Regions from separate parts of the Vibrio pelagius genome, predicted to be linked through region 3. Evidence: riboswitches for the same ligand, from Rfam matches in the RefSeq annotation. Region 3 holds a riboswitch; each other region holds the start of a gene.
What was found. A riboswitch is a leader RNA that binds a small molecule or an ion and turns the genes downstream of it on or off. The one in region 3 is predicted to bind thiamine pyrophosphate.
Positions count from the first base shown of each region.

Region 1: another riboswitch for thiamine pyrophosphate. It lies ahead of thiD (bifunctional hydroxymethylpyrimidine kinase/phosphomethylpyrimidine kinase); the one in region 3 lies ahead of thiC (phosphomethylpyrimidine synthase ThiC).
Region 2: another riboswitch for thiamine pyrophosphate. It lies ahead of thiB (thiamine ABC transporter substrate binding subunit); the one in region 3 lies ahead of thiC (phosphomethylpyrimidine synthase ThiC).

Region 1 is NZ_AP025504.1:1,289,755-1,299,750, forward strand. Features, by position in the region: gene vsple_RS19800 (MFS transporter) at 1-974, opposite strand, end outside; gene vsple_RS19805 (ABC transporter substrate-binding protein) at 1,066-2,754, shown strand; TPP riboswitch at 2,983-3,094, shown strand; gene thiD (bifunctional hydroxymethylpyrimidine kinase/phosphomethylpyrimidine kinase) at 3,198-4,058, shown strand; gene vsple_RS19815 (ABC transporter ATP-binding protein) at 4,048-4,827, shown strand; gene vsple_RS19820 (ABC transporter permease) at 4,880-5,623, shown strand; gene vsple_RS19825 (ABC transporter substrate-binding protein) at 5,685-6,617, shown strand; gene tenA (thiaminase II) at 6,626-7,312, shown strand; gene vsple_RS19835 (methyl-accepting chemotaxis protein) at 7,600-9,546, opposite strand; gene vsple_RS19840 (hypothetical protein) at 9,879-9,996, shown strand, end outside.
Region 2 is NZ_AP025503.1:2,799,995-2,809,990, reverse strand. Features, by position in the region: gene mpl (UDP-N-acetylmuramate:L-alanyl-gamma-D-glutamyl-meso-diaminopimelate ligase) at 1-754, shown strand, start outside; gene vsple_RS12405 (flavin prenyltransferase UbiX) at 794-1,417, shown strand; TPP riboswitch at 1,461-1,580, shown strand; gene thiB (thiamine ABC transporter substrate binding subunit) at 1,633-2,625, shown strand; gene thiP (thiamine/thiamine pyrophosphate ABC transporter permease ThiP) at 2,696-4,294, shown strand; gene thiQ (thiamine ABC transporter ATP-binding protein) at 4,294-4,998, shown strand; gene yjgA (ribosome biogenesis factor YjgA) at 5,108-5,635, opposite strand; gene pmbA (metalloprotease PmbA) at 5,754-7,097, shown strand; gene mgtE (magnesium transporter) at 7,208-8,563, opposite strand; gene vsple_RS12370 (HPr family phosphocarrier protein) at 8,713-8,988, opposite strand; gene rapZ (RNase adapter RapZ) at 8,992-9,861, opposite strand; gene ptsN (PTS IIA-like nitrogen regulatory protein PtsN) at 9,863-9,996, opposite strand, start outside.
Region 3 is NZ_AP025503.1:3,115,955-3,125,950, forward strand. Features, by position in the region: gene vsple_RS13915 (thiamine phosphate synthase) at 1-666, opposite strand, end outside; gene thiC (phosphomethylpyrimidine synthase ThiC) at 666-2,606, opposite strand; TPP riboswitch at 2,765-2,863, opposite strand; gene crcB (fluoride efflux transporter CrcB) at 2,930-3,313, opposite strand; gene vsple_RS13930 (multicopper oxidase family protein) at 3,423-4,805, opposite strand; tRNA gene vsple_RS13935 (tRNA-Trp) at 5,292-5,368, opposite strand; tRNA gene vsple_RS13940 (tRNA-Asp) at 5,427-5,503, opposite strand; rRNA gene rrf (5S ribosomal RNA) at 5,545-5,660, opposite strand; rRNA gene vsple_RS13950 (23S ribosomal RNA) at 5,780-8,670, opposite strand; tRNA gene vsple_RS13955 (tRNA-Val) at 9,000-9,075, opposite strand; tRNA gene vsple_RS13960 (tRNA-Ala) at 9,117-9,192, opposite strand; tRNA gene vsple_RS13965 (tRNA-Lys) at 9,223-9,298, opposite strand; tRNA gene vsple_RS13970 (tRNA-Glu) at 9,301-9,376, opposite strand; rRNA gene vsple_RS13975 (16S ribosomal RNA) at 9,501-9,996, opposite strand, start outside.

The sequences.
Region 1 (9,996 bases), on a different replicon from region 3:
CCCACAGCGGACACCCAAAAGAACCCAGCAATAAGCGCTGTTTGATTATCCATTATAAGTGGAATAACAAACCCGATGGATTCGAGTGCGATAGAGATAATGAGAAGCCATCCCAGCCCCCATTTCTTGCGTAATTTGTCGGCGCTGAATGCACCAATAAGACCACCAATGCCAGAAGCGACGATCAGATAACTGACTCCCACTGCATTTAACCCTAAATCTGCTTTGGCATAGTAGATTGCCTGAATCCAGAATACGGCACCTGTTGTGTTGATGATCATGACTGCAAGAGTAATTAACCACATGTTCTGCTCATTGCGTAGTGCTTGCCATCCCTCTTTTATGGCATTGAAAGTGCTTTGTTTGTCTCTGTTGATGGGTGTTTTTACGTCGAGCCTTTTGAGCTGCCAAAAAGCCAGTAGCATTAAAAGCGCAACACCGATAAAGACGTTGTGAATCGTCGCCAGTAACATGATGGCTCCAGAGAGCACAGGTCCAACGGTTTCCATAAAACTGCCCAAGGAGCTCATTCGAGCTGTGGCCACATTTTGAGTTTCATGAGAAAGCGCGCTTTTCTGAATCGACATACGCGCATTGTGGTAGCCGTAGTTAAACGCCATCATCAAGAAAGCACATGGAAACAGAACCCATAATGGCTCAGCTAGGAACTCAACCGCCAGGAACGAGATAAACACCGTCATAGCCTGACCAAGTAACATGGTCAGCGACCACTGCTTTTTATCACTGCGGTCAACCCACACGCCAATAAATAGAGCCAGCAATAGATTGGGCAGAAACTCAACGGCTCTCATCCAACCCATCCACTCGGAGGATTGGGTCAATTCATACACTAACAACGGTAATGCAAGTGTGTAGATTTGGCTCGCAAAGCTCACAAACAGAGCACTGCTAAACAACGTAACGAAGGTTCTATTCTTCCAGATGGAGCCATGAGACTCAGCTAACGTATTCATCTAAATATCCTTTTTATTTTTGGTAACACGGTTATTATTTGAAAATAAAAGATGAAGAAAAATAGAAATATAATTTTAGGATTTCACCTTTATGCGTTATTGGTTAGCTTTGGTATTTTTGCGAGATTTTGGATTCGAGATAGGTCGATGGACACCGATTTCATTGGATGACATTACGAAAGCGTTGAATTGCACGCGTCGTAACGCTCAGTTGGTTATCAAAAGGCTGGTGGAAGAGTCGATCATTGATTGGAAGTCGGGTGTTGGCAGAGGTAATTTGCCTCAGCTTCTGCTTAAAGAGTCGGTAAACACCACACTAATCGAACAAGCTAAGTTCTGGATGAACGAGGGAAAAGCCGATCAAGCGTTGAACCTAATCAGAAACAAAGATCGAGATCAGTTTATTGCCGAGTTCGTTAGTCAATATCAACAGCAAGATAGCGAGCAAGACATCCTCCAAATCCCTTTTTATCGAGCGACGCACAGCTTGATCCCCTATGAAATATCCAGGCGTACTGAACAGCACATCGCTGATTACCTCTATGCGAACCTGTTACGTTTCAACAGAGATACAGGCCAGTTGGAAGGCGATTTAGCGCAAACTTGGGTGCATACAGGCGATATGCTAGAGGTTCGACTGCGTAAGTCACTTAAGTTCTGGGATGGCTCAGCACTGACTGCATTTGATGTGAAGGCAGCCTATGAATCGATCATCTCGTCAAACTCGGTGAGCCGAGGTCTGTTCTTACTCATTGATGAGTTTTCTGTGGTCGACGAGTACACCTTACGAATTCGCTCCAAACGTTTGTCTCATTATCTGCCAAGGCTGATGGCGCATGGTGCGCTATCGGTTTCCAAATTGAACAGCTACGGTACGATAGTCGGAAGTGGAGCGTTTCGATTGGTAGAGCAAACCGATTACCGAACGCTACTTACTGCGTCTCCTCATTATCACGGCTATCGACCTTGGCTAGATGGCGTAGAAATCTGGAACATGGGCTTATCTGCAAATGACTTTCAAATGCATTGCGATATTGTGCATGGCAGCTCTGCCCCGGATATTGCTGATGAATTCACACAGGTACAACAGTGGGAAGAGGGCTGTATCTACGCTTGTTTAAACAGTGCAAACAACGCATGGATGAAGTTGGCAAATCATCGTCGATACATCCAACAGTTGCTGCAATCCTTGCCGATGAATGGTGTGAGAGACACTATGATTTATCGACGAGCCTCAGGAATGACAAGCCTTGAACCCTTAAAACTTGGTAAAGCAGTGGACTTGTCTTTCGCGAATCAGGTACCGCTGGAGGTGTTAACTTATCAGCTGCCTGGGCATATTGAAGCGGCTGAAAACATCACTGATTTGCTATGTCAGCATGGCTTAAACTCAAACCTTACCGTGCTGCCATACCCTGAATTTGACCAAGTAGAACGACAATCGAGTGCGGATATTATTGTTTCTGGTGAGGTGTTTGGTGAACATAAAGAGAGTTCCTGGCTCGGATGGTTGTTGTGCACTAACACCGTGACGGCGACTCTGAATAAGCAATCAAAGACTTGGTTCGAACAGCAAGTCTTTGATAATTTGGCTCAATCTGATGAAAGTAAGCGTGTACAAGGTTATCAGCGAATTGAGCGCGAATTGATTCGAAAAGCGATCTATATTCCTCTTTTTCAATGCGCGCAAGATATGAGAATCTCTCATAAAGTGAATGCGATGGATCTTCTTACTAATGGCTGGATCGACTTCAATCAGGTTGTCTTTGAAGGCCGCTAAAGGAGAACAAATCTAGAATAGATAAAGTCGTTTGCCGTTATTGGCGAGGTAGAAACCGAATTGAGGCGCGCAACGACGAGCTCGAAGTGTTGATTAAAGATAAGAGATAAAAAGTGAACAACGCAAAATACCTGACGAATTTGCGCACAAAAACGATTTCGTTCACGCTTTAGTAAATAATAATCTGCAAAATGATTACCTCACTCTCAAGAGTGCTGTTAGTATGGATGCAAATAGTCGGGGGGCAATTACACCATGTTGTATTTGCTGAGATCGAATTTCGAGACCCGTTGAACCTGATTCAGTTAGTACTGGCGTAGGGAACTATTGATACTAAAACCTATGCGGTACCGACTTTCATTCCATCGATCCTTCGATCTCTGGTGCCTGCCATCTCGGTTTTAGTTCAGTTCTCCTGCGTCTTTTAGATGGTAGGAGCGACCATGACACAGCATTCCAGCACCCAAATCGACATTCAGTCCATTTCTTCAAGCACTCCAATTGTGTTAACCATTGCGGGTTCAGACAGTGGCGGCGGCGCGGGTATTCAAGCCGATATCAAAGCCATGTCTGCGACCGGTAGTTTTGCATGTTCAGTGATCACTGCAATCACGTCGCAAAATACACAAGGCGTTTCCGCCATCTTTCCGATTCCATTAGATCATGTTGCAAGCCAGCTTGATGCAGTATTCAGTGACCTGAACGTCGTTGCGGTCAAAGTCGGCATGTTGGCAGATTCAAACATCATCAAGGTTGTAGCGGATAAGATTAAGCAGTATCAACCCAAACATCTGGTTATTGACCCAGTAATGGTTGCGACCAGTGGCGACTTGTTGCTTGAGCAGTCAGCCATCAGTACCTTGAAAGAAACGCTTATTCCACTTGCCGACATCATTACACCTAACTTGCCGGAAGGCGCTGCATTGACTGGGAAACCTGTTCCTGAAAGCGAAGCCGACATGCAAGATATGGTTGAAGAACTTCGCGCGTTGGGTGCGAAAGCAGTGCTGTTGAAAGGTGGCCACTTAGAGCAAGACGAAAACAGCAATGACCTAATGATTTTGCCAACAAGCACTGCTCTCATCAGCGCAAAACGCTTCCCAACCAAGAACACTCACGGAACGGGATGCACGCTTTCTTCGGCTATTGCCTCTTACCTTGCGCAAGGGAATGAGCTGACTCAATCCGTTGAGCTTGGTAAGCGCTATATCTCGGAAGCGATTGCCCACGCAGATCAATTAAATGTCGGTCAAGGGCACGGACCTGTGAATCACTTCTACGCAGGTCATGCTGATGTCCGCTAAATCCCTTGGCGTTGAAATCACCAGTGCCAGCATTCGTTATCTCGATAACCAACAGCCGACGTTACAAGGCCTGAGCTTATCGATTCCTGCATCTCAATGGACCGTGTTATTGGGCAGAAGTGGCTGCGGGAAAACGACCATTTTACGTTATCTCGCTGGTCTATTGGGTGAGAGCATCGAGTGGCAAGGTGTCGTGAAGACGAGTGATGGTCAATCGCTAGAGGGCAAGGTTGCTTACATGGCACAGCAAGATCTGCTGCTGCCTTGGTTATCGGTGATTGATAACGTATGTCTAAGCCATCGCTTTACTGGGAAAGACACCCAAAGCTTGGAAAGTACTTTAAGCGATGCAGACAACCACGCAAGAGCTTTGTCTTTGCTGAAATCGGTTGGGCTTGCTGATTATGCTCACGCTATGCCACAACAACTGTCTGGTGGCATGCGTCAACGTGTTGCGTTAGCGCGAACGCTTATGCAAGACAAACCTATCGTATTGATGGATGAGCCTTTCTCCGCGTTAGATGCGGTAACAAGGCACAAACTGCAAACCTTAGCGGCTCACTTGCTACAAGATAAAACCGTGGTCTTGATTACTCATGATCCACAAGAAGCGGTGCGCTTGGCACACAACCTTTACGTGTTGCAAGGCTCACCCGCATCTGCTCAATCACTGCAAGTTCCGACAACATTGCCTCCAAGAACCCTAGATGGTCAGTGCGCGAGCATTCAGCAGAAAATATTAGAGCAGTTGGAGCAAGACTATGCATAGTTCCCAAGCGCTAGCCAAGCCTCAATCGGCATCGAACTATAAGAATCACTCTATGAGCCCGTTACTGCGTGTCGTGATAAGTACTGTAATTATTCTGGGTCTGTGGCAGTTGGTGGTTGTGGTGTTTGAAATGCCGAGCTTTATTTTGCCAGCTCCGATGGAAGTGTTTAACAAGCTGATTGAACGCTATGACGTGTTGTTCAAGCACACATGGGTTACCGCCCAAGAGATCCTACTGGGGTTGCTACTTGGCTTATCGATGGGTTTGTTCTTCGCACTTCAAATGTTGCTATTCGAACCGCTTAAACGTTGGTTGCTGCCTATTCTGATCGCAAGTCAGGCTGTTCCTGTCTTTGCAATTGCGCCAGTCCTGATGCTGTGGCTTGGCTACGGTATCGCTTCGAAGGTTGTGATGGCGGCGATCATTATTTTCTTCCCAGTGACTACGTGCTGCTACGACGGTTTACGCAATACCCCGCGTGGCTATCTCGATCTGGCTCAAACCATGGGCGCCACCAAATGGCAAAGGTTACGTCATATCCAGCTGCCAGCGGCACTGCCGACTTTGGCATCAGGTGTACGTGTGGCTGTAGTGATTGCACCAATTGGTGCGGTTGTCGGTGAATGGGTGGGTTCAAGTGAAGGGCTTGGCTACCTGATGCTACAAGCTAACGCACGAATGATTATTGATGAGATGTTTGCTGCGCTATTTATCTTAGCTGTGCTCTCTATCTCACTCTACTTTGTTACAGACAAATTACTCAAAAAGGCGATCCCTTGGGAAAGCCGCAACTAAACAAAATCTATAAAAATAGAAAGTTCAAAAGGAAAGGTTAACCGTGAAAAATAGTAAATTTATGAGCGCTGCTGCTCTAATGGCTTCGTTGGTTTCAGGCCATGTCATGGCAGACGAAACTAAAGTAACGCTAATGCTAGATTGGTTTGTAAACCCGAACCATGGGCCTATCGTGATTGCTCATGAACGTGGTTACTTTGAAGAGCAGGGCTTAGAAGTTGAAATTCAAGAACCAGCAGACCCAAGCACCCCAGCCAAACTGGTTGCCGCAGGGCGCGTTGATCTTGCCGTTACATACCAGCCGAGCCTAACGATGGATGTGGCAGCAGGTCTTCCATTAGTGCGAGCCTCTACGCTTATCGCAACACCACTGAACACGCTAATGGTTCTGGACAATGGCAAGAATGATTCACTGGCCGATCTTAAAGGTAAGAAGATTGGTATTGCCATTGCGGGTAACGAAGAAGCGACGATCGGCACTATGCTAGCGCAGGAAAACGTTGCGTTTACCGACGTTCAAACCATCAATGTGGGTTGGGCACTCTCTTCTTCTCTGGCATCAGGCAAAGTCGACGCGATTTGGGGCGGCCTGCGTAACTTTGAAACAAACCAACTGGCTCTGGAAGGCTACAAAGCAAAAGCCTTCTTCCCAGAAGAGCACGGTGTACCTGCTTACGATGAGCTGATCTTTGTTGCGAATGCTAACAAACGTGATGAAGCGGCGATCAAAGCGTTCAACAAAGCGCTAGAGCAGGCGACGACCTACATCGTGAACCACCCAACCGAGTCTTGGAAACAGTTTGTTGCTTACTCGCCAGATACTCTTAACAACGAGCTGAACCAGCGCGCATGGAACGACACTCTAACGCGTTTTGCACTTCGCCCATCGGCCGTCGATCTTAAGCGTTACGATGATTACGCACAGTTTATGTACGACAAAGGCATCATCAAATCACTGCCAAAAGCGGCTGACTACGTACCGACGTTTGAATAAGGAGCGTCATGAAATATCAAGATTTAATCACAGCTTGTCAGCAAGATTGGCAGGACTATACCGAACATGAGTTTGTGCAAGCGCTGGCGCAAGGCACACTGCCTCAGTCGTGTTTTCTTCACTACTTGAAGCAAGATTTTCTATTCCTAAAACAGTATGCCCGTGCTTATGCGTTAGCGATTTATAAAGCCAATACGCTGGCGGATATGCGTCGTGCATTGCCAAGTGTACATGCACTGTTGGATTCTGAAATTGGTCATCACGTGACTTACTGTGAGCTGTGGGGGTTGACTGAATCGGATCTAGAAAATGAACCGGAAGACTTTGGTACTGTGGCGTATACACGCTATGTACTGGATGCCGGTATGACGGGTGATTTGGTTGATCTCTACGCGGCACTGGCACCATGCTCTATCGGTTACGCTGTGATTGGCAAAGCACTACTGGAAGATCCGAACACAGTCTTGGAAGGTAACCCATACCGAAGCTGGATTGAGCTTTATGGCGGTGAAGAGTTCCAAAGTGGCGTAGCGGCAGGGGCTGAGTATTTCGACCAGCTATTGGCGGAAATTGATATCAATAGCCAACGTGGACAGAACTTGATTCACATCTTTAAGACGGCGACACGCATGGAAGTGGCGTTTTGGCAGCAAGGACTTGATACAAGCGATGCTGACTGCTTGTCTAAAGCTTGATTACTTTGCTTACAGTTTAATACCAATCGTAGTAATTAATTGCTCACCCTAGCTTGTTAAAACGCTCGATAACTGCGTTAGAATTTTTGATTGTAGAATAACTACTTATCGAAAAATTCTGCCTTGTTCTCAAGCCTTTTTCCTGCGCTATTTTTGATCACTTACTTACTGTGATTGGTATAACTGATTAAAAGCTCTCTGAAGCCAAAAACAATAACCCCGAGTCTTATCAACTCGGGGTTCTTTTTTATTGGTATATGTCCAATTGCCAGTGGCTACGGCACAAGCTAGGCGCTTTTAAAGCGATCAACTTGGCTCTTAAGGTGGTGTGCAACCTCAGTAAGGTCGCTCGCCGCTTCCGAAATTTTGGCCACAGATTCTTGGTTACTCTGGGCGATGGTATTCGCACCTTGAGCATTGTCACCTAGAGAGCGCGTTAGGCTATCTTGCTCATCAACCGAAGCTGCAATTTGGCTATTTGCTTGGTTAAGGTCTTGAATGTGTTGATTGATCACATGTAGGTTTTGAGAAGCCTGCTGTGCCTGTGTCGAAGCTTGAGATACTGTGCCATGGCTCTCTTTGATCGACTCGAGAGCGTCTTTGGCACCGCGCTGCAACGAGGTGATCAAATCATTGATCTGGCTAGCAGACTCTTGAGTACGTTTCGCTAGAGTACGTACTTCATCTGCAACCACGGCAAAGCCACGGCCTTGTTCACCAGCTCGCGCAGCTTCAATCGCAGCATTCAGTGCGAGCAGGTTTGTTTGCTCAGTTACGCCCTGAATCACCTCTAAAATTGCGCCAATGTTCATCGACTCAGCATGTAGGTCGCTCACTTTCTGGCTGCTCAGCTGCATCTGCTCGTCAGCTTGACCAATCTCTTGTAGGGTTTTGTCTACTTCTGTTAAACCCATCGCAACGTTTGAAGTCGCTTGGCTTGCTACTTCAGAGGCATGGTTAGCGCTAGATGCAATCTCAGAAGTGCTTGATGCGAGCTGAGACACAGCTGATGAGATGTTGATGATTTCGTCATTGAGTCGCGATGCGTTGTTTGAGCCCGTTGTGGTCACGCTATCGAGTGACTCTGACATTTCACCAATGCGTAAGCTGGAAGTATTTACTTGCTGAACGATATCGCGCAGCGACTCGATGGTGGTTTTCATGTTCTCTAGTAACTGACCAATTTCGTTCTGGTCAGTAACTTTAACGTCAACACTCAAGTTACCTTGTGCCAGCTCATTGGTGATCTCTTTAACCTGAGCGATGCCCTTGTTGATAGAGCGAGTCACAAGAATCGCACTCGTTGTCCCAACCAATAATGCAATACCTGTGAGTAATACGATGATTTGAATCGAACGTTCTTCACTTACTGTGAGTTCAGGGATAAGTGCGTTTTTCTGCTGCTCGATGATAGATTGTGCATCTAATACGGCAATGGCGAGGGTATCACCAAGGCTGGTTAGCTGAGTTTGAAGCTGTGCGTTCTCAAGTTTCTGTAGGTGGACTTGCTCAAAACCCGTTGCGTAGGCTTCGCGCTGAGCGGTGAAGCTATCGATTAATTCTGCTTGGTAATCTGATGACTCTAGAGAGCGGATGTCACCCTCAATGCCGGGTAGGGCATATTCAAAAAGATCTTGGCCTGTTTCGTAAGTTTTTGGATTACCGTCGTTTGAGTAACTTAGCACTGCGATTTTCGCGGCTAAGAAGCTCTCCATAAGCATGCCAGCGTACAAGCTCGCGTTGGAGTCGTCGTTATTGTAAGACTCGTAAAGTAAGCTCTGAGCTGCTTTGAGCGCGTTCTCTTCTCTTTTCACCATCTCAACTGTGACTAGCTGGTGGATTAATTGCTGGCTCTGACTCATCAACTGGTAAGCTTGGTCAAAGGCAGTAATGCTCTGTTGAACCTGAGAAAGGCGTTCTAGGCTATCGGCGTGTTGAGTTTGGCTGAGTAAAGATTGCAGTTGTTGGTCGATGTCGCTTTTATTGGCGAGATAAGCTTGCTGATATTGGTCATCAAGCGTTGCTAGGTAGCGTTCAGAGGTGAGGCGCATTTGTAGAAAGTGGGTTTCAATATTGCTGGACTCTTCAGCTTGCCCACTCAATAGACTGTAGTGTTTAAAACCGTTAGACAGGGTTTGGATCCCTTGAAAGCTAACAAAGCCCGAGATGATGAAAAAGAGTAAGCAGATCGCATAACCCAGTTTCACTCTTAAAGAGATAGATAGTTGACGCATATACATCCTTATAATCCGCGTTTCACTGTATTCTTGCCTGTAAGTACTCGTAGAGTATTTCACATTTAAGATGTAAGAGCATGTAAAATGTAACATTAATGTGTCACTTGTAGGCGTTTTGTTGTCTTTGAGTGCTGGTTTCAGAGTTTTTGAGTGGTTTGATGTGTGCCTAGTAACATATTGTTATGGTGTCAGAGTTAACAATCAGTGAAGATTGACGATAGGTGTTTAAGGGCGTTCAATCAATATTAGGGCTATATTTCTCTAAAGAATCGTTGACCTTACCCTTGGGGTAACCTTTATACTGACGGTTCAAAATATATGGATCAATTATGACGCACTCACTTAAGACATTTTGGATTACGATCTTCAGCATCTTCGCGATGTTGATGTCGACGTCTGTCTCCAGTGCGTCAACCATGGAAATGCAGATGATGGATAAAGAGACGA
Region 2 (9,996 bases), 320 kb from region 3:
TCAATTCCATCACTTGATTCGTACTGTTCCGGGCAATGGGCGAATTTTTGCTCCTCAACAGGATCGTGCTCTTGAGGATGTATTGTCTCGCGGGTGTTGGAGTGAAACGGAATTTGCGGGTGAAGAGGCGGATTGGCGTGCTGAAAAGCGAGTCAAAGATGGCTCGCAGTTCAACGTGTTGTTCCAAGGTGAATGTGTCGGCCAGGTTGAATGGCCGTTGGTGGGGGATCACAACGTCAATAATGCTTTGATGGCGATCGCTGCCGCTAGACATGTCGGCGTGACTCCCGACCTGGCGTGTGAGTCTTTGGCCAAGTTTATCAATACCAAGCGTCGTTTAGAGCTAAAAGGGGAAGTGGCTGGAGTTACGGTATACGACGATTTTGCGCATCACCCAACGGCAATTGAACTCACTCTAGGTGGCCTACGTAATAAGGTAGGCAACAGTAAAATTATCGCCGTATTGGAGCCTCGCTCTGCTACGATGAAGCGAGGCGTGCATAAAGAAACCCTTGCCGATTCGTTGAAGCAAGCGGACCGCACTTTCTTGTTCCAACCAGATAACATCGATTGGTCGGTTCAAGAGGTCGCAGACGCTTGTCATCAGCCCGCTATTGTCAGTGACGATCTAGATTCTTTAGTCACGAGCATTATTGAGCAAGCGCAACCGGGTGACCAAATCTTAGTGATGAGCAATGGTGGTTTTGGTGGTATACATCAGAAATTGCTTGATGGATTGGCGGCCAAAGGTTAAATACACGCGTTCTAATCGATTTAAGAAGTACAAGAGATCATGACCAAACAGAGTAAAGCGATTACCCTCGCATTCACCGGCGCTTCTGGTGCCCCATACGGCTTGCGCTTATTAGAGTGCCTACTTGCCGCTGATTATAAGGTATACCTGTTAATATCGTCGGCTGCGAGAGTAGTGCTAGCGACCGAACATGATCTCAAGCTGCCTTCAGGCCCTGATGCGGCCAAAGCAGTGTTGGTCAAATACCTGAACTGCGATCCTGACCGTTTGGTGGTGTGCGGTAAAGACGATTGGTTCTCTCCTGTTGCTTCAGGCTCTGCCGCGCCTAAGCAGATGGTGGTTTGCCCATGTTCAGCAGGAAGCGTTGCATCGATAGCTCACGGCATGTCTGATAACTTGATTGAACGCGCTGCCGATGTCGTTATGAAAGAGCGCGGTCAGTTGTTGTTAGTGGTTCGAGAGACGCCATTCTCGACGCTACACTTGGAAAATATGCACAAACTCTCGACGATGGGAGTGACCATCATGCCAGCGGCTCCGGGTTTCTATCATCAGCCAAAATCGATCGATGACCTTGTCGATTTCATGGTAGCTCGCATTCTTGACCACCTAGGGATAGAGCAGGGTTTAGTACCAAGATGGGGCTACGATCAGCGTCATTAAGGCGAACTTTGTAGCTTATTGGTTAAAATACAATTACAATTCTGCTTACTCATCGGGGAGCTAACCATTCAAATAATGAATGGTGGCTGAGATCAAGTGTCAACTTGGGACCCGTAAACCTGAACCAGATAATGCTGGCGTAGGAATTGAGTTAGGCAGTACGTTTCCATTGTCCTCCCTCAAGCCTGTGCCGCTCAGACCACGGAGAGCGTCCAGTGAAATTTGCATTAACCACTCTTGCTGTTACTACAGCGGCTTCTTTTTCCGCACTAGCGTCCGATAATACTCTTACGGTATATACTTATGATTCTTTCGCTGCAGACTGGGGCCCGCGTCCTGCTGTAGAGAAAGCATTTGAAGAGAAATGTGGCTGTGATGTGAACTTTGTTGCGCTGGAAGACGGAGTATCAATTCTAAACCGCTTGCGTCTAGAGGGTGGCAATAGCAAAGCCGATGTGGTGCTTGGCCTTGATCAAAACCTAATGGCGGAAGCGAAGAAAACGGGTCTACTTGCCGAGCATAGTGTCGATACCTCTTCGGTAGTGCTACCTAATGGCTGGGATGACAGCACCTTTGTTCCTTATGACTTCGGTTACTTCTCATTTATCTACAACACAGAAAAGCTATCAAACCCACCTAAGAGCTTGAAAGAGTTGGTTGAACAGCGTGACGATCTCAAGGTGATTTACCAAGATCCGCGTACTTCAACGCCAGGCCAAGGTCTGATGCTGTGGATGAAGTCGGTTTATGGCGACGATGCAACTCAAGCGTGGAAACAGCTTTCCAAGAAAACCGTTACTGTGACTAAAGGCTGGTCTGAAGCTTACTCTATGTTCCTTGAGGGTGAGTCAGATATGGTGCTCTCATACACGACTTCTCCGGCTTACCACATCATCGCTGAGAGTGACACGAAATATGCGTCTGCTGATTTTGCGGAAGGTCATTACACGCAAGTTGAAGTGGCTGCAAAAGTGAAAGGCAGCGATAATGAGAAGCTAGCTGATGAGTTCATGGCGTTCATTCTGAGTGACGAATTCCAATCGGCGATGCCAACGGGCAACTGGATGTACCCAGTGACGGATGTCGAGCTACCAAAAGGGTTTGAACAGCTGACGATGCCTAATAAATCCCTAAGCTTCACTTCTGAAGAAGTGGCTGAGAAGCGCAAGCCGTGGATTCGTGAGTGGCAAAACGCCCTGACTTTTTAATTAAGAGCCCGATGTTGGGCATTGAGCCTCTATTCCCATTAGAGGCTCAACATCGAGATAATCACTCTTTATGTTAAAGAATACACCTAAGGTGGGTATTTGGGTCGCGTTGACCATTACCGCCTTTGTGGTTTCATCAGTAGGGGCATTGCTAAGCAATGCCCCTTCTCTTGATATCAGCCAAGTATGGTCTGATCCATATTACTGGCACGTTACCAAATTCAGTTTTTATCAAGCAACGCTATCCATGTTATTGAGCGTTGTATTTGCGGTTCCTGTGGCACATGCCTTATCTCGCCGCCAATTCCCAGGTCGTTCCCTACTGCTAAGGCTGTTTGCTTCCACTTTGGTTCTGCCAGTATTGGTCGGCGTATTTGGTATTTTGGCCATCTATGGTAATAGTGGTTGGCTGGCGAAACTGCTTCAAGCTATTGATATGGACTTGCCATTTTCTATCTATGGGTTGAATGGCATTTTGCTTGCGCATGTCTTTTTCAATCTGCCTTATGCAAGTCGATTGTTGTTACAAGCTTTAGATACGGTTCCGGTTGAGCAACACAAGTTATGTGCACACCTTGGAATGAGTCACTGGGATAAATTTAAGTGGGTTGAATGGCCGCGCCTTAAGCAGCAGCTGCCGCATGTGTGTGGTTTAGTCTTTATGCTCTGCTTTACCAGTTTTGCAACTGTGATGGCATTGGGCGGTGGTCCTAAGTCGACAACCATCGAGCTTGCTATCTATCAAGCGATTAAATTTGATTTTGATCTGCAAGCCGGTGCTCTACTAGCGATATGGCAGATGCTACTCTGTGGTGTACTAGCGGTGAGTATTCAACGCCTTTCTAAGCCTGTTTCTGTCAGCGTTGGTCAACTGTCTGAAGCGAAGTTTTTGGTTAAGGACACCTATAGCTCAAAAGCTTGGGACAGCTTTTGGATCATCGTAGCCTCATTACTGGTTTTACCGCCACTGTTGATGGTCATTGTGGGTGGCTTAAACAGTGAAGCGATGGCGGTGTTAACCAGTGAACCGTTTTGGTTAGCTTTGTTTAATTCATTGAAAGTAGCGCTCAGTGCGAGTGTGATTGCGCTTTTGGTTGGAGTGGCCATTTTGATGACCAGTCGAGCATGGCGCTTGCAAAACAAGTCATTTCGCGCCGATAAGATCGAATTGATAGGTACTATTATATTGGTGACCCCCGGCTTAGTGGTGAGTACTGGTATCTTCCTGCTGTTACGTTCGATAACCGACGTGTTTAGCTTGGCCTTTTTTGTTGTGATTGCCGTTAATAGCTTAATGGCGCTCCCGTATGTGATCAAAAACTTAGCTCAGCCGATGCTGCACGTTGCTCAGCAATATCAGTATTTGTGCGCGAGTTTAGGTATGAAAGGTTGGCACCGGTTTAAGCTGGTGGAGTGGCGAGCGCTGCGTAAACCTATGGCGCAAGCCTTCTCGATTAGTTTCATGTTGTCGATGGGGGACTTGAGTGCCATTGCACTGTTTGGCAGTGCCGATTTTAGAACTCTCCCTCTGTATCTATTCCAGTTACTAGGCAGTTATCAGATGGAGGCTGCTGCTGTGGTTTCAGTGAGCTTGCTGATGCTGAGCGTTGGCAGCTTTAGTTTAATTGAATTCTTATTTACTCGAACATCTAACCAGAGAGGTGCCTAATGTTAGTGATGCAAGAGGTTGATTACCACTATCATCAGGAGCTGTTTCATTTTGATTTTATGGCTGAACAAGGTGATGTTGTTGCCTTGATGGGGCCGAGTGGTGCGGGTAAGTCGACCTTGCTGGCATTGATTGCGGGATTCATAGAACCGTCATCAGGCGCTATTTCGGTTTCCGGTCAATCGCTTGTTGGTTTGGATGCTTACCAGCGTCCACTTGCTATGTTATTTCAAGAGCACAATTTGTTTGCGCACCTTACGGTTAGAGAAAATATCGGCTTAGGGCTGCACCCAGGCCTTAAACTAACCAAAGCGCAGCAACAGCAAGTACAACAAGCGGCAGAGCAAGTCGGTGTCGAACAGTATCTTGATCGATTACCGGAGCATCTTTCTGGTGGACAGCGTCAGCGTGTCGCATTAGCTCGGTGTTTTGTGCAGCCACACCCTATTTGGTTGTTAGACGAACCATTCTCTGCGCTGGACCCTTTGTTGCGAGAAGAGATGTTAGCCTTGGTGAAACAACTAGCCGCGGAACGAAATGTTACGGTAATCATGGTGACTCACCACCTAGGAGATGCTCGCAGTATTGCTAACAAGTTTGCCTTTGTGGCTAAAGGGCAGGTGTTGGTGGCGGAGGCGATAGATGCACTCACAGCGCAACACCCACAGCCTGAATTGGCCTCTTTTGTCCGTGCTGGCGAGTGATCTTTCGACCTAAAATATTGAGCTTATAATTTATATGGAGCTTAGTAGCAAGTACGCAGATATGAAAAAGCCTAGCAGAAGCTAGGCTTTGTTGATCGCGTGATGAGTCTTATAGCTCGTCTTGCTTAAGTTCTTTTAGAACTTGGAAGATCTCGCGGTACGCTTTTGCCGGCTTACCCGCTTTTTTCTCTTTGTTTGCCTGACGCGCTAATTGACGTAGACGCTGACGGTCTGCTTCAGGGTGCGCTTCAACCACTTCAGAGATAGCTGTATCACCGTCTTCAACAATACGGTCGCGTAATTGCTCAAGCTTGTGCAGCTCAGCGGTTGCTTGAGAGTGTTTGTTACGAACTTTATCTAGAGCCGCTTGAATTGGCTCTGGATCTTCGTTGCGCATCACTTTACCGATGTACTGCAGTTGACGACGTTTCGCTTCATTTTTAAAGCGTTGTGCATCTTTAATCGCTTCCGCCAAATCTTCAGACAGAGGGAACTTCTCTAGTACAGAAGGCTTAAGCTCCACGAGTTCCTCGCCCAACTTTTGCAGCGCTTCCATGTCCTCTTTCATTTCCGTCTTACTTACCCAGATGATTTCTTCTTCTGGTTCCCACGGGGCTTTTTGGTTTTTGCGAGCCATCTTATTTGCCTATATCACTATCTCAATCGAATATATCCGCTATTTTAGCAAGAATCTTGGGGAGAAAGCGAAATTCTTGTTATCCTACGTAATATAGACCTTCAAAAATAGAATAGATATGGATGTAAAACAGCAAGTCGCTCAGCAACGTGTTGAGCTAGAAGCAGCAGTAGCAAAAGCGTTAGATATGGCTTCAGTCAGTGCCGATGCTGCAGAGGTGGCTATTACTAAATCAACAGGTTTGAGTGTCTCTACACGCATGTGTGAGGTTGAAAACGTTGAATTTAATAGTGATGGTGCCCTTGGTATTACTGTTTATCGCGGCCAACAAAAAGGCAGTGCATCTACATCTGATTTGAGCGAAAAGGCGATCGCCCAAACCGTGGCGGCGGCTTTAGATATCGCTCAATACACCTCTGAAGATCCTTATGCAGGGCCGGCTCCTAAAGAGTTCATGGTTAAAGAGATTCCAGACTTAGATCTGTTCCACCCTGATGAGCCAAACCCTGACTATGCGGCTGAAATCGCGATTGCGGCTGAGAAGCAAGCACTCGCGTACAGCGATAAGATCAAGCAAAGCGATGGTGCTAGCTACGATAGTCACTACGGCGTAAAGGTATACGGCAATAGCCACGGTCTGCTTGCAAGTTATGCTTCAAGCCGCCACAGCACGAGTTGTTGTGTGATTGGACAGGGCATTAATGGAGAAATGGAACGAGACTACAGCTACACCGTTGCACGTCACCGTGACGAGCTGTGGACGCCTGAGCGTGTGGGTCAAGAAGCAGCAGAAAAGACCATTAGTCGTTTGGATGCTAAGAAGCTACCAACCGGTCAATACCCGATCATGTTTGCAGCCGATGTAGCAACGGGCCTCATCGGACACCTCGTTATGGCGATCAGTGGCGGCAACCTTTACCGTAAAGCGTCATTTTTATTGGATCACCTAGGCGAGAAAATCTTACCAGAATGGTTCAATATCTCTGAACGTCCCCATATCTTACGCGGCTTAGCGTCGAGCCCATTTGATAGTGAAGGTGTCTATACACAAGACCGAGAGATTATTACTGATGGTGTATTAGCGACTTACCTGCTGACTAGCTACGCGGCACGTAAGATGGATATGACGCCAACGGGCCATGCTGGTGGTATTCACAACTGGTTTGTTCAATCGACGGGTCAGAACTTCGAGCAAATGCTAAAAGAGCTAGGCACGGGTTTGCTTGTGACCGAAGTGATGGGGCAAGGCGTAAACACAGTAACGGGGGATTACTCTCGTGGAGCCGCAGGCTTCTGGGTTAAAAATGGTGAGATTCAATACCCAGTGTCTGAGGTGACGATTGCAGGTAATCTGAAAGATATGTTCAATCAGATTGTTGCGGTTGGTAGCGATGTAGAGACACGCTCACAGATTCAAACCGGCTCGATCTTGCTTGAGTCGATGAAAGTAGCAGGCGAGTAATACCAATCACATTTCGCAAATCTGAACAATTAAAAAGGGAGCCGCTGGCTCCCTTTGGTTATTTAGTGTCTAGACTTAAGCTTCTCGCTCAAAGCTGCCACTCATTCAGACTAGATGAGTATTGTTGCTAAGCCCAAGAATACCGATAGTCCAATCACGTCGGTCACGGTAGTCAACGCCATACCTCCAGCCAGTGCTGGGTCGATATTCATCTTCTTCAGCATCACAGGGATGGTTACCCCAGCAATACCTGCCACGATTAAATTGGTCAGCATTGCCGCAGAAATGATCCCGCCAAGTATCCAGTTGCCTTTCCAAGCCACAACGATACCGCCGATGATGCATGCCCATAAGACACCATTGAGGAAACCGATCGCGGCTTCTTTTAGCAATAGCTCTCGCTTGTTACTGTCACCAATGTGACCAAGTGCTAGACCACGAATAACCAGAGCGACGGTTTGGTTACCTGCTACACCACCCATTGAAGGTACGATGGTCATCAGTACCGCAATGGCTGCCATTTGGTCGAGGGTTGCTTCAAACATATTCGAAACCGAAGCGGCTGCAAGGGCGGCTAACACGTTTGCACCAAGCCAGACACTACGACGACGTGCAGACTTTACGACAGGCGCGAAGGTATCTTCGTCATCGTCCATACCCGCCATACTCATCATTGAGTGCTCGGCATCTTCACGAATCACGTCAACCACGTCATCGATGGTGATACGACCGACAAGATGTTGGTTTTCATCAACAACTGGAGCCGATACCCAGTTACGACGCTCAAATAGGCTCGCGATATCGGAAGCGCTGGTTTCAACAGCGATCGCTTCATCAGCGTCATCCATCACTTCAGAAACAAGGGTTTCTGGTTGAGTGGTAATCAGTGTAGTTAGAGATAGATTACCGATTAAACGCTCATCTTCATCAATCACGTATAGCGTGTCCGTCGCATCCGGCAGCTCACCGCGTATGCGTAGATAGCGCAGAACGACATCGACGTCGACATCACCACGAATGGTGATTACGTCGGTGTTCATCAATGCACCAGCAGAGTCCTCTGGATAAGACAGCGCAGTCTCGACCAAGGCTCGGTCTGCTGAGTCCATCTGTGATAGAACTTCACGAGAAACATCATCGGGCAGGCTTCGAAGTACGTAGGCGACGTCATCGGTCTCCATCCCTTCGGTTGCCTCTGCGAGCATCTCTGGTGCCATCTTCGACACCAACGCATCCTTAACGTCTTCGTTCAGCTCATCAAGAATTTCACCGTAGTCTTCAGGATCGGTAAGTTGCCAAAGTACATCACGACTCTTGCGAGGGGAGGCTTCTAAAAGGTGTGCAATATCTTCAGGCTCCATGTCCTGAAGTTGTCGACGTACGTGAACAAATCGGCCGTTTTCAAGGGCTTCGCTGACTTCTTGGAGGGTTTGGTGAGCTTGGTCAAATTCAAATTGCTCTGCCATGTTTTCCTCCTCTTCTCATTATTCTATGGATGTTAGGAATAGTAACTTAATTCTACGACGTAGTTAAATCATTAACTTATGGAGAACTAAGATTTAGGCTTGGTAGGCGTTGGAAGGCGAGGCTGTGGTGGGGCATTGCCCGGTTTCAGTTACTCGCCTTCGTCAAATTTATCTTCGATTAGGTGGCAGACAGCATCAAGTGCCTGTTGAGCATCGTCGCCTTCAGCTTGAATGCGAATGTGCTGACCTTGTGCAGATTCAAGCATGAGTAATCCCATAACACTGTCTGCTGTCGCGCTTTTCTCATCTTCACTATGAATGGTCAAAGTGGCATTGAAGCTCTGGGCAAGCTCGACCAGTTTTACTGCTGCGCGAGCATGAAGCCCCAAACGGTTTTGAATGAGTACAGTGCGGGTCAATTCCATGATTTAGGCCTGTTGGTTTTTTTCTAATGAAGCGTGTCGAATCTGTACTTGGTGGCCCAGTTGGTCAAAGTATTCACCGATCTTTTGAGTCAGGTAGACAGAGCGGTGTTTACCACCAGTACAACCAATTGCTACCGTTAGGTAACTGCGATTGTTCTTTTCTAACATTGGCAACCATTGCTCGACAAAACCTTGAATCTGCTGCTTCAGTTCGATCACTTCCTGGTGTTTTTCTAGGAAAGAGTGAATCGGAGCATCAAGTCCAGTTAGCGGTCTGAGATCTGGCTCCCAGTGAGGGTTTGGCAGGAAACGAACATCAAACACATAGTCTGCATCGCTAGGTAAACCGTATTTAAAACCAAAGGATTGAAAAACAATAATCAGCTCTTGCTTCTCTTTGCCTTCAACTTTAAGGCGTACCTGCTCACTCAATTCGTAGAGGTTGCAATTACTACTATCAATCAAAATATCGGCTTGGTCAGCCAGTGGAGAAAGCAGCTGCTTCTCGAGGTTGATGGCTTGTTCTAGAGAGAGCTTATCGTCACCCAGAGAAAGTGGGTGGATGCGGCGCGTTTCGCTATAGCGCTTGAGCAGTGTTTGTTTGTTTGCATCTAAAAACAGCACGCTAACATCAATATTGGCGGCATCTTCTAATTGAGCCAGTGTCTCTGTGACAAGATGAGGTTCTTTAGGCAGGTTGCGTATATCGATGCTTACTGCAACGTTTTGATTGATCTCTTTGACTGACTCAACGAAGTTACCGAGCAGGTTAACAGGTAAGTTATCAACACAGTAATACCCGAGATCTTCAAGAACTCGCAATGCAACGCTTTTGCCAGCGCCTGATTGACCACTAACTACGATAAGGCGCATGTTATTGCTCGCAAGTCGGCACTTGGATCATAATGTCGTAAAGCTCTTGATCGCTTTGTGCATTGCGCAGTTGTTTCAGCGTTTGCTTATCGTTGAGTCGTTCTGCCATGCAAGAAAGCGTTTTAAGATGCTCTT
Region 3 (9,996 bases):
ACTCACGCTTTCGCCTTGAGCAGACCAGCCAACTTGAATACCTAAACGGTCATCTTCAAGAACAGGTGTAGGAAAAGCACTAAACTCGAATGCCCATTCACTAACAACATGATTTGTAGAGATTGTACGAGTATCAAGGTCCGATGTTTCACGTGAAACATTCGCTGTTGGAGACATCATCGCGCGTGCTAGAGTTAACGCATCCTCGATAGGAAAATCGAGTATCGATAGAGTTACGAACCAAGCCAAATGTAATTCTGGAGACAATTGCATAGCCAGATGTCGATCAACAGAAAGTGCTCTGACTTCATCGTTGATCGGGTGACGCCAGATATCTAATTGACTTGAATTCTGAGCACACCCCAACTCTCTGTCTGGAATACCAATGAAAATATCGGTTGCTTGTTGGTGGCTACACTCTCTAACACTTAACCTAGAATGATAGTAAAGCGTGTAATCTGAGCTGTTCGCGACTTCGACACCAGAGACGATATCAGTTGAAAGACTAATGGTTTGTTGGTCATGAATGAGCTGTATCGATTGAGTTGGGATCACACCCAACTCAACATTTTCGATACTAAAACCCTGCTCTTTCGCCAACAACAAACATTGCTGAACTAAGCCAGTTAGATCAATCAATGATGACGGAATAAGGATTTTATTCATTAATCGGCGACCTCTGCAGTAGCAGCTGGATGATAGAGCTCAGACCCTGTTTCACGAAACTCTTGCGATTTTTGACGCATACCCTCTAGTGGATCATCCAGCATCTTGATCGATATCGCTTGGTCAGCAGCAACCTGCTCTGTATCTTTGGCGTATTCGCGTACCTCTTGCGAGATCTTCATCGAGCAGAATTTAGGTCCGCACATAGAGCAGAAATGGGCAACCTTGCCTGACTCTTGTGGCAAGGTTTCATCATGGAAAGCGCGCGCCGTTTCAGGATCGAGAGAAAGGTTGAATTGGTCTTCCCAACGGAACTCAAAGCGCGCTTTTGACAACGCGTTATCACGTACTTGAGCACCGGGGTGACCTTTGGCTAGGTCACCAGCATGAGCGGCAAGCTTGTAGGTAATCAGACCGGTTTTAACGTCTTCTTTGTTTGGTAAGCCTAAATGCTCTTTTGGTGTTACATAACAGAGCATGGCACATCCGTACCAACCAATCATGGCCGCTCCGATGCCTGAAGTTATATGGTCATATCCCGGTGCAATATCCGTCGTCAGTGGACCAAGAGTATAAAACGGCGCTTCATGGCAATGTTCAAGCTGCTCGTCCATGTTCTCTTTGATCATATGCATAGGCACATGACCAGGGCCTTCAATAATGACCTGAACATCGTATTCCCAAGCAATTTTAGTTAACTCGCCTAGCGTGCGAAGCTCGGCAAATTGCGCTTCATCATTAGCATCAGCAACAGAGCCTGGACGCAAGCCATCACCTAACGATAGAGCAACATCGTATTTAGCACAGATCTCACAGATCTCTCTGAAGTTTGTGTATAGAAAGCTTTCTTGATGATGAGCCAAGCACCACTTAGCGATAATTGAACCACCTCGCGAGACGATACCGGTTACGCGTTTCGCAGTCATTGGTACATAACGAAGTAGTAAGCCAGCATGAATCGTAAAGTAGTCAACACCCTGCTCAGCCTGTTCAATCAAAGTATCACGCATCACTTCCCAGTTTAGGTTCTCAGCAACACCATTAACCTTTTCTAGAGCTTGATACATAGGAACCGTACCAATCGGCACTGGGCTATTACGCAGTATCCATTCGCGCGTCTCATGAATGTTTCGCCCAGTAGAGAGATCCATCACGGTATCGCCACCCCAACGAGTTGCCCATACTAGCTTCTCAACCTCTTCCTCAATAGAAGATGACACGGAAGAGTTGCCGATGTTTGCATTAACCTTTACCAGGAAGTTTCGACCAATGATCATTGGTTCAGATTCTGGGTGGTTGATATTGGAAGGGATAATTGCGCGACCTTCAGCGACCTCTCTGCGAACAAATTCAGGAGTAATGTCTTTAGGCAGGTTAGCCCCAAAGCTTTGACCTGGATGTTGCTGAGTTAATACTTCATCACGGTACTGAGCTCTTCCCATGTTCTCTCGCAGAGCGATGTATTCCATTTCTGGGGTAATGATTCCTTTACGAGCATAATGCATTTGAGTAACACATTGGCCATCTTTAGCACGTCGAATACGTGGTAGATTACCATAACGAAGCTCATCTAAGGTTTCATCTTCTAGGCGCTCTTTGGTGTAAACCGAGCTCACGTCATCGAGTAGTTCGGTATCGGCTCGCTCTTCAATCCAGCCCTCTCTCAGCTTCGGTAAGCCGTTATAAAGATCGATCTCATGCTCTGGGTCTGTATACACACCCGAAGTGTCATAAACGCGAATAGGCTCATTCGGCTCAAAGATAGGCGCTTCTTTGGTGCCACCTATTAGGCTATCGGCTAAAGAGATTTCGCGCATAGGGACACGAATATCGGCACGAGAGCCTTCAACGTAAACCTTGGTTGAATTTGGGTACGGTTGTACCGAGAGAGTTTCTATAAACTGTTTTGCTTCCAGTCTCGCTTGCTTGCGATTCGACATAGCATTTTTCCTTGCTTCGTTATTCTAGATAATAAATTCGGATAAAAATGCTTGGCGGAAAGATGCGACAAGAGGGGCTGAACATAGGTATACCCAAATTGGGCAAAAGCGGCCTAATGTTTAGCTTAATGATAGGTCTGCTAGAGAGAATTCCAGCAAGGATATCTTCTCTTGTTCCCTTCGCAGGTATTAACCTGATCAGGTTCAACGGATCCCGAATGAACGGTCTCAGCCTTATGGCACTCCGACAAGTGAATTTAGTATATAAAATCGGCTTGGTTAAACCAAGCCGACCTGTGTGATTTTGATACGAATTTAGAGAACTAACTCTTAATTAGCAACTGAAAGCCAATCCAAGCTGCAGAAATACTCAATACCACATTTAGTAGCACATTAAGCCCCATCTTGAAAAAAGCGCCCTGTTGCATCAACAACACGTTATCCATAGAGAAGGTGGAGAATGTCGTTAATGCACCTAGAAAGCCTAACCCAATAATCTGACGCCATGGTTCGGTTGCTACCATCTCATTCTCGAATGCAGCGATCAGTAGGCCCATAATAAATGAACCGACGACATTCACTGTCAGAGTGCCGTACGGAAAGCCACGCCCCAATAGCACCACACACAACTCAGAAATTAAATAACGAGAACATGCACCAAATGCACCACCGATAGCGATAAACCCCAAAATTGAAAACTGACCCATAATTCCCCCACATAAGACTTAAGGATATTCTAGCCTCACTCAATTTTTTTTCGAGAAAATTTGTGAATAAATTCCTTGGACACATTTCAACATCAAAACGTTACAGCTGTCACTTTACTTCAATGTAACCCATTAAACCTGTCTTCATATGTTCAATAACATGACAGTGATACATCCAACGCCCCGGGTTATCAGCAACGAAAGCAGCCTTAGCACTCCCATTCTTACCAAGCAGAACAGTGTCTGTATGGAATGGCTCTTCGACTTTCTTACCATCCAGCTCAAGTACGGTAAAGGTATGGCCATGAATATGGATCGGGTGGTGATACTGAGTCACGTTCTTGAGATCGAAAATGTATGTCTTTCCAAGCTCTAACGTCGCAAGTGGCTCAGGTATATTACCCTTACTCATCCCTTCCCATGCGCGCTTGTTCGTCAGCCAGAATTTAGGCATCGACTTGCCATCTTTTCCTGCCGGACTGATCGCCCCCTCCCACTCAAACAAAAAATCGATTTCAGTAGCATTATCGAGATCTAGATTAGGAACCGGGTTGAGTGGTAAAGAAGGTAATACCTGCTCGGATGGCAAGTTCGAGTCCACGACTTCTAATGAACATAATGAAAATGGAAAACGTCCTTTCATCTGCAAGACATTTATAGTAGTACCTTTAGTCGGAGCCACAAATCCAATATCCACTCGCATGCCCGGACCAACCTTATGTTGCGTCAGTCGATAAGGCGTCTTTACAGGGTTGCCATCAATAGCAATAACCCAAGCCTCCACACCCTCGACCGCAATAGGATAAGTAATAGTGTTGTCGACATTAGCGATTCGCAGACGTGTTGTCGCGTTTTGCTTAATCAGGTATTTCGGCTCATGAACACCATTCACACTACTCCATTCCCCAGGGGTACCCATACGAGCACTCATTCTTGGAATCATCAGATCCTTCCACTGTCCTTGCTTATCAAGATGCCAATGTTTAAGCATCAGGGGTAACTCTTCATCAAAAGCTACGGGCTGAGACTCTTCAACAATGATCAGCCCTACTAACCCCATTCCTAGCTGTTTAACACTATTCATATGTGGGTGATACCAGAAGGTACCCGCATCTGGTGGAGTAAACTCATAAATAAAGGTCTCTCCAGGCATGATTGGAGGCTGACTTAGGAAAGGTACACCATCCATTTCAATCGGGATTCTTAAGCCGTGCCAGTGGATTGTGGTTGGCTCTGCGAGCTTATTGGTGAAGCGGATAACAACCTTCTCACCTTGACGGCAGCGAATGGTAGGTGCTGGTATTTGCCCATCAAAGCCAAGTACTTTAGTCGTGTATCCAGGCACGAGCTCAGCTGTTGCAGGCTCTGCCATTAGGTCGTATACATGTCGCCCTTTTGCATCGACAGATTGAGTAACACTACAAGCAGGTAAGATTGATAACGCTGATATAGCAATAGAAGATTTAATAAACTGACGACGAGAAATATCCATGCTGTTCTACTCTAAAATTAACCTGTGCAAAATGTAACAGATTATTAATAACAATTCTCATTACGAAGTTAATTTTGAGTCTTGCACCCACTACCATCAGTATTCACAAACAGCGCTAAAAAATTGAAGACAAGACCGCACGACCCACTATTCTGAAATGGCGTGATTTACGCCATAGACGAAAAAAGGCTCTGGTCTTTCGACTAGAGCCTTGGATATGACAGGGGTGAAGAGATTCAGCTGGGCTGGCACTCCAGCTCCCAACACGCGCGATTTTGGTAGTGGCAGAATCCGCTGCTCTGTTCTTCCGCCAAAGAAAAAAGCTCCAGTCTTTCGACTAGAGCCATGGATATGGCAGGGGTGAAGAGATTCGGCTGGGCTGGCACTCCAGCTCCCAACACGCGCGCTTTTGGTAGTGGCAGAATCCGCAGCTCTTTTCTTCCGCCAAATAAAAAGGCTCTAGTCTTTCGACTAGAGCCTTGGATATGGCAGGGGTGGAGAGATTCGAACTCCCAACACGCGGATTTGGAATCCGCTGCTCTGCCAATTGGAGCTACACCCCTAAAATTTCAATACTGTAGATTCGAAAAAACCTCACACTAGGCGAGGCTCTCGAATAAGTGGCGGAGTGGACGGGACTCGAACCCGCGACCCCCGGCGTGACAGGCCGGTATTCTAACCAACTGAACTACCACTCCGCAGTGGCTTACTTGCTTTAAGCAAGTGTCCATAATTTAAAGCCTGGCGATGTCCTACTCTCACATGGGGAAGCCCCACACTACCATCGGCGCTATTGCGTTTCACTTCTGAGTTCGGCATGGAATCAGGTGGGTCCACAACGCTATGGTCGCCAAGCAAATTCTTTCTTCTCTGATTTTCTTTCAGAAAAGTAATCTGGAAAGCTGTTTCTTGTTCTCTTCAAACTCATTCAAGCGTTTGTATCTTTGAGTCCATCAAAACCCCTTGGGTGTTGTATGGTTAAGCCTCACGGGCAATTAGTACAGGTTAGCTCAACGCCTCACAGCGCTTACACACCCTGCCTATCAACGTTCTAGTCTTGAACAACCCTTTAGGACGCTTAAAGCGCCAGGGAAGACTCATCTCAGGGCTCGCTTCCCGCTTAGATGCTTTCAGCGGTTATCGATTCCGAACTTAGCTACCGGGCAATGCCATTGGCATGACAACCCGAACACCAGAGGTTCGTCCACTCCGGTCCTCTCGTACTAGGAGCAGCCCCCTTCAATCTTCCAACGCCCACGGCAGATAGGGACCGAACTGTCTCACGACGTTCTAAACCCAGCTCGCGTACCACTTTAAATGGCGAACAGCCATACCCTTGGGACCGACTTCAGCCCCAGGATGTGATGAGCCGACATCGAGGTGCCAAACACCGCCGTCGATATGAACTCTTGGGCGGTATCAGCCTGTTATCCCCGGAGTACCTTTTATCCGTTGAGCGATGGCCCTTCCATTCAGAACCACCGGATCACTATGACCTGCTTTCGCACCTGCTCGAATTGTCATTCTCGCAGTCAAGCGGGCTTATGCCATTGCACTAACCTCACGATGTCCAACCGTGATTAGCCCACCTTCGTGCTCCTCCGTTACTCTTTGGGAGGAGACCGCCCCAGTCAAACTACCCACCAGGCACTGTCCGTAATCCCGATTCAGGGACCAACGTTAGAACATCAACACTACAAGGGTGGTATTTCAAGGACGACTCCACCACATCTAGCGACGCGGTTTCAAAGTCTCCCACCTATCCTACACATGTAGGGTCAATGTTCAGTGCCAAGCTGTAGTAAAGGTTCACGGGGTCTTTCCGTCTAGCCGCGGGTACACTGCATCTTCACAGCGATTTCAATTTCACTGAGTCTCGGGTGGAGACAGCGTGGCCATCATTACGCCATTCGTGCAGGTCGGAACTTACCCGACAAGGAATTTCGCTACCTTAGGACCGTTATAGTTACGGCCGCCGTTTACCGGGGCTTCGATCAAGAGCTTCGACCGAAGTCTAACCCCATCAATTAACCTTCCGGCACCGGGCAGGCGTCACACCGTATACGTCATCTTACGATTTTGCACAGTGCTGTGTTTTTAATAAACAGTTGCAGCCACCTGGTATCTGCGACTCTCGTCAGCTCCATCCGCGAGGGACTTCACCGATAAGAGCGTACCTTCTCCCGAAGTTACGGTACCATTTTGCCTAGTTCCTTCACCCGAGTTCTCTCAAGCGCCTTGGTATTCTCTACCCGACCACCTGTGTCGGTTTGGGGTACGATTCCTTACAATCTGAAGCTTAGAGGCTTTTCCTGGAAGCATGGCATCAATGACTTCACCACCGTAGTGGCTCGACATCGTATCTCAGCGTTAAGAAAGTCCGGATTTACCTAAACCTTCCGCCTACGTACTTGAACCTGGACAACCGTCGCCAGGCCCACCTAGCCTTCTCCGTCCCCCCATCGCAATTGTAAGAAGTACGGGAATATTAACCCGTTTCCCATCGACTACGCCTTTCGGCCTCGCCTTAGGGGTCGACTTACCCTGCCCCGATTAACGTTGGACAGGAACCCTTGGTCTTCCGGCGAGGGAGTTTTTCACTCCCTTTATCGTTACTCATGTCAGCATTCGCACTTCTGATACCTCCAGCAGCCCTTACAGACCACCTTCAACGGCTTACAGAACGCTCCCCTACCCCGCACACTAAAGTGTGCAGCCGCAGCTTCGGTGTATAGCTTAGCCCCGTTACATCTTCCGCGCAGGCCGACTCGACCAGTGAGCTATTACGCTTTCTTTAAATGATGGCTGCTTCTAAGCCAACATCCTGGCTGTCTGAGCCTTCCCACATCGTTTCCCACTTAGCTATACTTTGGGACCTTAGCTGGCGGTCTGGGTTGTTTCCCTCTCCACGACGGACGTTAGCACCCGCCGTGTGTCTCCCGGATAGTACTTACTGGTATTCGGAGTTTGCAAAGGGTTGGTAAGTCGGGATGACCCCCTAGCCTTAACAGTGCTCTACCCCCAGTAGTATTCGTCCGAGGCGCTACCTAAATAGCTTTCGGGGAGAACCAGCTATCTCCAGGTTTGATTGGCCTTTCACCCCTAGCCACAAGTCATCCGCTAATTTTTCAACATTAGTCGGTTCGGTCCTCCAGTTGATGTTACTCAACCTTCAACCTGCCCATGGCTAGATCACCTGGTTTCGGGTCTATATCCAGAGACTGAACGCCCAGTTAAGACTCGGTTTCCCTACGGCTCCCCTAAACGGTTAACCTTGCCACTGAATATAAGTCGCTGACCCATTATACAAAAGGTACGCAGTCACACCACGAAGGTGCTCCTACTGCTTGTACGTACACGGTTTCAGGTTCTATTTCACTCCCCTCACAGGGGTTCTTTTCGCCTTTCCCTCACGGTACTGGTTCACTATCGGTCAGTCAGTAGTATTTAGCCTTGGAGGATGGTCCCCCCATATTCAGACAGGATATCACGTGTCCCGCCCTACTCGATTTCACTGATTATGATGTGTCGGTTACGGGGCTATCACCCTTTATTGCGGCACTTTCCAGAGCCTTCACCTGCATCATTAAAAGCTTAAGGGCTAATCCAATTTCGCTCGCCGCTACTTTCGGAATCTCGGTTGATTTCTCTTCCTCGGGGTACTTAGATGTTTCAGTTCCCCCGGTTTGCCTCTTGTTGCTATGTATTCACAACAAGATACTTACTTATGTAAGTGGGTTTCCCCATTCGGAAATCCCAGACTCAAAAGGTTTTTACTACCTAATCTGGGCTTATCGCAAGTTAATACGTCCTTCGTCGCCTCTGACTGCCAAGGCATCCACCGTGTACGCTTAGTCACTTAACCATACAACCCGAAGAGGTCTTCATGTATGGTAAACAACCAAGGTTTTTGGTTGTAACAAGAAGGGTTAATTCTTATTACGTGTTTGCCGGACTCAATGGTGAATCAATGTAAACATTGATTCGAATACAAGACACTTGAATGTGTTTGTGTTGTGTTTACTGTTCTTAATAAATAAGAGCAGATAAACATTGAGAACTTTTAATTTGATTTAAATAACTCTGTTATTTAAATCAGTCAGCTTTCCAAATTGTTAAAGAGCAGATTTCTTTCGCTAATGACTAGCTAATGAAAACCATTTTTAAAAGCACTATCGCTAATGCGCTTAAAGATGGTGGGCGATACCGGGCTCGAACCAGTGACCCCCTGCTTGTAAGGCAGGTGCTCTCCCAACTGAGCTAATCGCCCACATTAGTTTTAATTCCTCGTGGAGAAGAATTCCTCAAGAATGGTGGAGCTAAGCAGGATCGAACTGCTGACCTCCTGCGTGCAAGGCAGGCGCTCTCCCAGCTGAGCTATAGCCCCATCTTGAGAGTCATTTCTAATATCAAGAAATGGTGGGTCGTGCAGGATTCGAACCTGCGACCAATTGATTAAAAGTCAACTGCTCTACCAACTGAGCTAACGACCCAATGGTATCCCGTAGGGGAGTCGAACCCCTGTTACCGCCGTGAAAGGGCGGTGTCCTAGGCCTCTAGACGAACGGGACACTAAGTTTGCTTCCACTTTAAAAAAGCAGAACCAAATTGCTTGAAGATATTGGGATATCTTCGTCTCTTTTACTTTCTAAACCATATCAATCTGTGTGGACACTTATCGTGAATATCTTCGTATAAGGAGGTGATCCAGCCCCAGGTTCCCCTAGGGCTACCTTGTTACGACTTCACCCCAGTCATGAACCACAAAGTGGTGAGCGTCCTCCCGAAGGTTAAACTACCCACTTCTTTTGCAGCCCACTCCCATGGTGTGACGGGCGGTGTGTACAAGGCCCGGGAACGTATTCACCGTAGCATTCTGATCTACGATTACTAGCGATTCCGACTTCATGGAGTCGAGTTGCAGACTCCAATCCGGACTACGACGCACTTTTTGGGATTCGCTCACTCTCGCGAGTTGGCTGCCCTCTGTATGCGCCATTGTAGCACGTGTGTAGCCCTACTCGTAAGGGCCATGATGACTTGACGTCGTCCCCACCTTCCTCCGGTTTATCACCGGCAGTCTCCCTGGAGTTCCCGACATGACTCGCTGGCAAACAAGGATAAGGGTTGCGCTCGTTGCGGGACTTAACCCAACATTTCACAACACGAGCTGACGACAGCCATGCAGCAC